2 regions of the Macrococcus bovicus genome follow, and region 2 is predicted to be linked to the other one. Evidence: riboswitches for the same ligand, from Rfam matches in the RefSeq annotation. Region 2 holds a riboswitch; the other holds the start of a gene.
The links. Region 2 has a riboswitch for thiamine pyrophosphate ahead of QSV55_RS00900 (ECF transporter S component). Riboswitches for the same ligand answer to the same signal wherever they lie in the genome.
Positions count from the first base shown of each region.

Region 1: it holds a riboswitch for thiamine pyrophosphate, as region 2 does, so the genes downstream of both, QSV55_RS05265 (ABC transporter substrate-binding protein) here and QSV55_RS00900 (ECF transporter S component) in region 2, are expected to answer to the same signal.

Region 1 is NZ_CP128470.1:960,838-965,265, reverse strand. It holds gene QSV55_RS05285 (VTT domain-containing protein) at 1-558, shown strand, start outside; gene QSV55_RS05280 (ABC transporter ATP-binding protein) at 651-1,358, opposite strand; gene QSV55_RS05275 (ABC transporter permease) at 1,351-2,091, opposite strand; gene QSV55_RS05270 (thiamine-binding protein) at 2,088-2,375, opposite strand; gene QSV55_RS05265 (ABC transporter substrate-binding protein) at 2,375-3,376, opposite strand; TPP riboswitch at 3,414-3,512, opposite strand; gene QSV55_RS05260 (2-oxoacid:ferredoxin oxidoreductase subunit beta) at 3,517-4,380, opposite strand; gene QSV55_RS05255 (2-oxoacid:acceptor oxidoreductase subunit alpha) at 4,380-4,428, opposite strand, start outside.
Region 2 is NZ_CP128470.1:97,088-101,515, reverse strand. It holds gene QSV55_RS00910 (energy-coupling factor transporter transmembrane component T family protein) at 1-359, opposite strand, end outside; gene QSV55_RS00905 (ABC transporter ATP-binding protein) at 352-1,761, opposite strand; gene QSV55_RS00900 (ECF transporter S component) at 1,748-2,323, opposite strand; TPP riboswitch at 2,393-2,493, opposite strand; gene QSV55_RS00895 (amino acid permease) at 2,592-3,989, opposite strand; gene QSV55_RS00890 (pyruvate oxidase) at 4,323-4,428, opposite strand, start outside.

The DNA.
Region 1 (4,428 bases), 860 kb from region 2:
TTGTTTTTAATTATTTTTATTGAGACCGGACTGGTCATCATGCCTTTTCTGCCGGGTGATTCCATGCTGTTTGCAGCCGCTGCACTTGCCCCGCAAGGTGCCCTTAATATAGGGTTATTGTTTTTAGTCTGCTTGATTGCGGCTGTGTTAGGCGATACCCTCAATTATCATATCGGTAAATGGGCCGGCCTCGGCATTACGAACCATCCGCGTTTCGGGCGCTTCATCAAGGAAGAACATCTGCTGAAAGCCACGCGCTTTTTTAATCAATACGGCGGAAAAACCATTGTCATGGCTCGCTTCATGCCATTCATCCGGACCTTCATTCCCTTTGTAGCTGGTGCCAGTCGCATGCATTACAGTTATTTCATTCTCTATAATGTGATCGGCGCATTTCTCTGGGTTGCTATCTGTCTGGGTCTCGGCTATTTCTTCGGTAACATTCCAGTCGTGAAAGATAACTTTGAGATTGTCTTGATTCTCATCATCGTCGTCTCTGTCTTACCTGCTGTCTTCAGTGCCTTCAAAGCCTGGAGAGAAAATAGAAGTCATTCGTAATGAATGACTTCTATTTTTTCACGCTATAGGCATCTAGCATTCTTGCCGTTCTATATAAAATGCTGTGCAATTTTTAAATTGAACAGCATTTTTCATATTCCTGTCAACATCTCCAGCAGCTGCTGCTTTAACAGGCGTCTCTCCTCTTCAGTCATCTGCTTCACTTCGATTATATGCTGAATACTCGCCGGCTTGCCTGCGAGCACCACAATGCGGTCAGACAGTCTGATCGCTTCTTCAATACTGTGCGTGATCATCAGCACCGTCCTTTTTTCTGCCGCCAGTATCTCCTGCAGCCATTTCTGCATATCGAACCTGGTGATCTCATCCAGCGCGGAAAAAGGTTCATCCAGCAGCATCAAATCCCCCGGTGTATTTAGTGTGCGTAGAAAGGAGACACGCTGTTTCATGCCACCGCTTAAACGGTCCGGATATTGATGACGAATATCTTCGAAGCCACTTCGCTCTAAAAGTTCATCCAGCCTGCCGGTCGTACCCTCTTTGATCTCACTGCCCAGTGCGATATTGGCGGCAACGGTGCGCCACGGCATCAGTGAAGGTGACTGCGGCATATAGGCGACGTGGCCCGTGTGTCCTACTACCTGCCTGCCGTCTAATATGACGTCACCTGCGACAGGGGTTAACAGCCCGCCGATAATGTTGAAGATCGTCGATTTCCCGCTGCCGGAAGGTCCAAGAATCGTCACAAACTCCTGGTCTTTCACCTCGAGGTTCACGTGCTCTAGAACAGGGTTCATGCCAAAGGAATGGCTGATATTCTGCAGTTTTAATTTAATCATGTTTCCACCTCACCGTCAGCTTCTCCAAGACTTTGATCACACTGAAGATGACCAGCGCAAAAATCACGATCCATACAAGTGCTACAAAGACACGGTCCACCTGGAAGGCACGCTGGGCAATGATCATATATTTGCCGAGACCTTTGTCACTGCCCAACCACTCTGAAATAATGGCGCCCATAACAGAGTATGTCCCGGCAATCTTCAAACCATTGAACAGAAAAGGCATGCTGCCCGGCCATTCTAATTTTCTGAAGATCTGCATACGACTTGCCCCGGCTATCAGCATATATTTCCTTAAATCCTGATCCACTGATCTGAATCCTTCCAGCAGACTGACCGTCACCGGGAAGAAACAGACGAGTGTGATCACAATCAGCTTCGGCAGCAGGCCGAAACCAAACCAGATGACAAGAAGCGGTGCTATCACGATGACCGGTACATTCTGGCTGACGACAAGTAATGGATAGATAAACGGCTCAAGTGCAGGGATCAGATGCAGCATCACGGCCATCCCTACACCGACAACTATAGAGACCAGCAAGCCTGCCAGCACAAGCAGGATGGTCGGCACCAGGTCATCCTTATAGTCCGGGAATGCTGTGATGAATGCGGTTGCAATAGCACTCGGTGCAGGTAGCGTATAGCTATCGACATGAAGCAGGCGAACGAGCATCTCCCAGAGCAGCAGCAGGACGGCGATGAAGAGACCAAACTTCAGAGAGTATCTCATCGGTATTTCTTGACGAGTTCTGCCATAGAAGCCTCTTCAGCATGATAGAACTTCACTTGAGAAATAACGCTGACCACGCCTTCAGCCATCATTTTCTTGTTCATATCTTCAATGAGTTGAAGAAGTTCCGGCATATCCCCTTCTATCGTTGTATCCAGCGGGTTGACAACATAAGGCAGGCCACTCGCCTGAATGACTTCAATCGCCTTGTCGACATATGGAATCACATCTTCACCGTTAGGCGTCTTCGGTATGATTTGAATGCTCATCAAAGTGTCTGCCATCAGTTTCCCTCCACAAATTCGTTTGTAAATGCATCGTCAGCATTGAAGTCGTTGTTGATGATATCATTTTCCTTCATAAAGTGCGCAAAATTCTCCCAGACCTTCTTGTCCTGCAGGCCCCATTCCTTCGCGTCATCCTGATATTTATCCTTCAGGTATTCCTGACTCTTATAGACCAGTTCCTTACTCTCTTTTAATTCCGGCGCCTCGGTCAGCAGAATATCAGCGGCTGCTTTCGGCTTATCAATCGCAAACTCATAGCCTTCCTGTACAGCCGCCATAAAGGCATCAACCGTCTCTTTATCTGACTGGATATATTTTTCGTTCGCAATGATCAGCGGCGTATAATAGTCAAGATTTTTATCGTAATCTGTTAAGTACTGCATGTTGACTTTCTCGCCGCGTGTCTCCGCTTCAATACCCGTCCAGCCGTAGAATACCCAGGCGAAATCTATATTCTTCTTGGAGGCTGTGAAGAAGTCCGTATTGCCCATATTGACGACTTTAACATCCTTGACATCCGCGCCGTCTTTTTTCATGACTGCATCAATAAATGGCCGCTCAATAGGTGCGCCCCAGCCCCCGTAAGTTTTCCCTGCGTAGTCCTTAGGTGAATGGATGTTTTTAGAAGCAAGGCTCATAAAGCCGCTCGTATTGTGCTGGATAATAGCCCCGATCGATTTGACCGGCACACCTTCTGTCCGTTCCTGCGTGACCTGCTCCTGTGCACTGATTCCAAACTGAACTTTATTAGCAGCGACAAGCTGGTCCGCTGTCACATCGCCTGGTGTCTTAATAGTCACGTCCAGACCATGCGCTTTGAAATAGCCTTTTTCTTTCGCCACATAGATTCCTGTATGGTTGGTATTGGGCGTCCAGTCAAGCATCAGTGTGACTTTCTTCAGTTCCTTAGCCTCTTTCTTGTCTTCTTTCTTCGTCCCTTGCTCACTGCAGCCCGCCAGTAGAATCAGACAGCTTGCACCTATCAAAAGTTTTTTCATCAGTTATCCTCCATTAAAAAAACACAACCTGCAGAAGGTTGTGTTTGAGACACTTCCCTCCGTCAGCATTATCTGACCAGGTTAAAAGGGTTTAGGATTCCTCCAGTCTCAGCAAAAAGCTCCCCTAGTGTTTTTATGATTTATTTAAATTGTAACATAAGTTCATTGAATTCAGGCTGTGTAATTTTCATCTCGGCCTGCGATAAGTTCTGACTGTAGCCGTCTATCTGTTCTGCGTAGCTTGGTGTTGCCGTATCCTGATAGATAATCCCCGTCACCAGGCCGTCATGCTCAATGACAGTGGATAACGCCTGCGCTTTATTTGAAGGGTCATAGCCTTCGATGTCAGCGATCTTAGTCAGATTTTCTTTGAACCAGTCATACGTATTGATTTTATTATAGGTGACACAAGGTGAGAAGACATTGATGAACGAGAAGCCCTTATGCTGAATACCCGCTTCAATGATAGCCGTCAGTTCTTTGATATCTGATGAAAAGCTCTGGGCGATGAATGTAGCGCCACTTGTAATCGCCAGTTCAAGCGGTGAAACGTTCTTCTCGATTGAACCTTTAGGTGTGGTCTTCGTCACAAATCCATGCGCTGAACTAGGTGACGTCTGACCTTTTGTCAGCCCATAGATCTGATTATCCATGACAATATAGGTGAGATCGATGTTACGGCGCAGCGCATGAATCGTATGGCCCATACCAATCGCAAAGCCGTCGCCGTCCCCACCTGAAGCAATGACGGTCAGTTCCTGGTTTGCCATCTTCACACCTTGAGCAAGCGGCAGTGCACGACCATGGATGCTGTGGAAGCCGTAAGAGTTGATATAACCTGATAACCGGCCTGAACAGCCGATTCCCGTAATGACGGCGAGGTTCTCCGGTTCAAGTCCGACACCCGCTGCTGCTTTTTGAATCGCAGCCTGGACGGAGAAATCACCGCAGCCTGGACACCAGTTCGGTTTAACAGTATTTCTGAAATCTTTGAATGTTGCCATTATTTCTCGACTCCTTCATCCACCACTGTATTGATCTTTTCTTCAATA
Region 2 (4,428 bases):
CCGAGACAGCTCACAGTAAGGGTCCTGAGCGACAGATGAAGACCTCTGAAGAGACTCTCTGTCGTAATATGAACCATCCCCCATTTAAAAAGTGTCTCGTGCCCGTCGCCATAGAAAATCATAAAAAGAGAAGAAGTGAGACTGAAGAGTGCGATAACCGAGAAAATGACCAATACAAGCTTTAAGCGTGTTCCAGAAAAAAGCAGCATGAAAATGAACATCAATAATGTCATATAAAGCATGACATCAAAACGGTGGATGAAGATGACCAGAAAGAAGAGCAAGACACCCGCTGCCATCTTCGTCAGGATATTCACATGGTCCATCACCGTCATCCGTGTCTTAAACTGTTCATACATAGGGTGCACCCACTTCTTTCAGCTGATTCTCTGCAATATGGAAACGTCTTGTCGGATAACGTGACACGATATGCGGATCATGTGTTACCATCATCACAGTCTGACCTTTCTCCACCCGCTCCCAGAAAAGTGTCAGCAGCTGGAAGGTATTATGACTATCCAGGCCGAATGTCGGTTCATCGAGCAGAATCATATCTGCCGGGGAACTAAGCGCTGTCGCGACACTCAGCCGTCTTTTCTGGCCCATCGACAGTTCAAAAGGATGCTGATGACTGACATGCTTGAGCTGCAAAAGCTCAAGCATCTGTATCGTTTTATCTTGTGCCGTTTCCTTATTCTGATGATAGTAGTTGACATAGACTTCATCATAGACGCTGTTCTCGATGAACTGGAGTTCCGGATTCTGATAGACCAGATACAGATGGGCGGCAGCATCGCGGACAGTTCGGAGCCTTTTATCCCGATAATGCATCACACCATCATAAGGGATCATCTGGAGCATCGCTTCAAGAAGCGTCGTCTTTCCCGTACCATTCTGGCCGGTGATGACAATCCATTCCCCTAAGCCGATCTGCAGCTCCTCGACTGCGTACAGCGTTTTTTTAGCGCGTTTAATCATGCCATTCTGGTAGTGAAATACCGGTTCGACTTTTTCTTTCTTCTGCAAAGCAGCGGGCGCGTGCTGCCAGGCATTCGGATGCCATATACCATATGCTGATAGAAGCGATTCGTAATGCTCTAATATATAGGAAGGCGCACCTTCCTGGACAATCTCGCCTTTTTCATTCATCACTATGACCCGGTCAACATGCCACCAGATATGCTCGACTTTATGTTCAACAATCACGACTGTCTGGTCATGCCAAAGAGCAATCAAGAGAGACCAGAGCTGTTCTGTCGCTTCAGTATCCAGCATGGCAGAAGGTTCATCTAAAAAGAGGGTCTCAGCCTGCTGAAGTAAAGTGCCTGCGATCGCCAGTTTCTGTTTCATGCCACCACTCAGCTGATGGATGAACTGACTTTTATCGACATCCAGCTTTACTTCTCGAAGAACGCGTTCAATACGCTGGTCCATTTCACCTCGTGGCACTTGTCTGTTTTCCAGAATAAATGCCAGCTCCTCATAGACTTTCGGCATACAGAACTGACTATCAGGATCCTGAAAAATCACAGCAGCATGCGGATCAATCAGCCGTTCCTCGTACTTCAGAGGCAGCTCGATCAACTCAGGTACAATACCTGCCAGTACGTTGAGGAGCGTGCTCTTCCCGCAGCCGGAAGGTCCTAATAACAGTACCTTTTCCTTTTCTTTGATATCAATCGATAACCCGTCAAATATCTTATCCTTAGCCCCGGGATATTTCAGCCGCAGATCTGTTACCTTAAGTTTAGAGTGCGTCATAATCTTCCTGTGATGCAGAGCGGAATAGACGGGTTACACCGGTCTGATCAAGTGCCTTGACGAGTATATAAGGGAGAATGCCCGCCAGCACTGCCCCGCTGAGCAGCCGGAAGACGATGAAAAGAATCAGATTCCACGTTGCGACTTCGCTCATGTAACCATAGAAATAGTCAATCGGCAAACTGATGAAGGCCGCGGCAAGACCTGCTAAAATACATACCATGACACTACGGGAACGATATCTGAAAGCCATGAAAACCAGTTCACATGCCAGACCTTGCAATAAGGCAAAGACAAATGTCGGAATATCAAACTTCCCCATCACGATCGTTTCACCGGCACCTGCTGCAAATTCTGCCAGTAAAGCAATGCCGAATTTAGGTACAATCAAGTAAGCCACGACAGCTGCTGCGAACCACATGCCATAAGTCAGCTGTTCAATATGCAGCCCGAACGGCTTAATGGCTTCATAAGGCAGCCACCATAAATTGTAGATGAAACCAAAAATGACTGCTACGAGCACTGTCACTAAAATATCTGATAACGTCAGACCTTTTCTCATTTCTATCTCCTCCTCAACAAAAAACACGCAACCATCACAAGATGATTGCGCGTCAAAAAAGACATAGAAAATAAAATCTACACACTTTCCTCCGCTAGCATCAACTAGATCAGGTTCAAAGGGTTCGAGGTTACCTCGTCTCAGTTACAATAACACCCCTAGTGTTTCTGTTATGTATTTGTATTTAAACTGTATACCTGTCCGTCCTTAAAGTCAATCATATTTCCGGAGAAATAAAAAAGCGATACCGAAGTATCGCTCATTCATATTAATCACGGTAGATGGCTCTTTCTTGTGTACCGCGTGCTTTATCCTTTTTATCATAGCCCAGCAGGAAGTATGCTGCTGTGACAACAGCAAGGAATACAAAGCCGATGATCACTGAAACACGTGTATCTGGATTGATCAGCATAAAGATCAGAACAAGGACTAAGAATCCAATTGTCAGCCAGTTTGTAACAGGGGCACCTGGCATCTTGAACGGATGATTCTCAATCAGTTCCGGATGTTTCTTTCTGAACTGCATATGGCTGAGCAGAATCATGAACCATGGCACCATACCCGGCAGGATAGATGCACTGTAAACATAGACGAAGATTTTATCAGCGCCTGGAATAACAACGTTCAAGATAACACCTAAGAAAATACCGATAGAGATTGCCAGTACTGCATAGAATGGCACACCTGTTTTTAATACTTTACCGAAGATAGCTGGCATTTTTCCTTCTTGAGCCAGTGTATAAACCATACGGCTAGAACTGAAGATACCTGCGTTACAGCCGGACATTGCCGCCGTAATTACGACGAAGTTAATCAGTCCAGCTGCAATCGTAATACCGATTTTAGCGAATGTCGCAACGAACGGGCTGCCGATCGTACCTAACTCGTCCCATGGATAAACAGTAACGATAACAAAGATTGCACCGATATAGAAAATCAGGATACGCCATACAATGCTGTTAACCGCTTTTTGAATATTTTTCTGAGGGTCTTTTGTCTCACCCGCAGTAATACCGATCAACTCAACACCTTGATAAGCCCCTACAACGATAGACAGAGCAAATAAGAAACCTGTCAATCCGTTCGGGAAGAAGCCGCCATGTTCCGTTAAGTTACCGAAACCGATAGGGTTTCCGCCATTCCCGAAACCGAATAAGATTACACCGAAGCCGGCAATAATCATCAGAATGATCGTGACAACTTTAATCATAGCAAACCAGAATTCGAATTCACCGAATGCTTTAACAGATGCCAGGTTCGCAACAGCGAGTGTGACAACTACAATCAGACCAGGAAGCCAAGTCGGTAAGTCCGGCCACCAGTACTGCATATACTGACCGACCGCAATGACTTCACTCATCCCGACGACTACCCACTGGAATATGTTACTCCAGGCCGTTGCATAACCCGCTGCCGGGTGAATGTAATCATTGGCATACTGAGCAAATGAACCCGTTGTAGGATATAAGTAAACCATTTCCCCCATTGCGCGCATGATGAAGAATAAGAAAATACCTGCTACTAAATACGCAAAGAGTGCAGATGGTCCGGCCCAGTTAATAACGCTGGAAGCCCCCATAAATAATCCCACACCAATCGTTCCGCCGAGTGCAATCATCTGGACTTGACGTGAGCTCAGTCCTCTGTGTAATTGATTGTCTTCCATTAACTTTTACCTCTTTCCTTTATATAAGAAATATATTTTCTCTGTTATTATACAGTAATTTCACAAGTTGTAAATCACAAATTCATCGCTTTTAAGTAATAAAGTAAAATATTTCTGAATATTCTTCAGACTTGTAAAACCTTGCTATAATAGCATTTATAGATTATGTTATATACATATAAATAGAAAGACAGACTTTAATATCAATCATCATAAAGGAATAAGTACAAAATTTCACAAAGAGAATATAAGATTGTGAACACTAGATTTTCATTATTATATAACAGAAAAATATAAAAAAACCGGAAGCATGGTTGCTTCCGGTTAATCTATCTATAGGACACGTCTGATCAGCGTTTTAAGCGGTGGCATTTTTTCAAGTTTACCTTCTTCAAGCAGTGAACGGATTTCAAACTTAGCATAGCCTAACATTTCATCA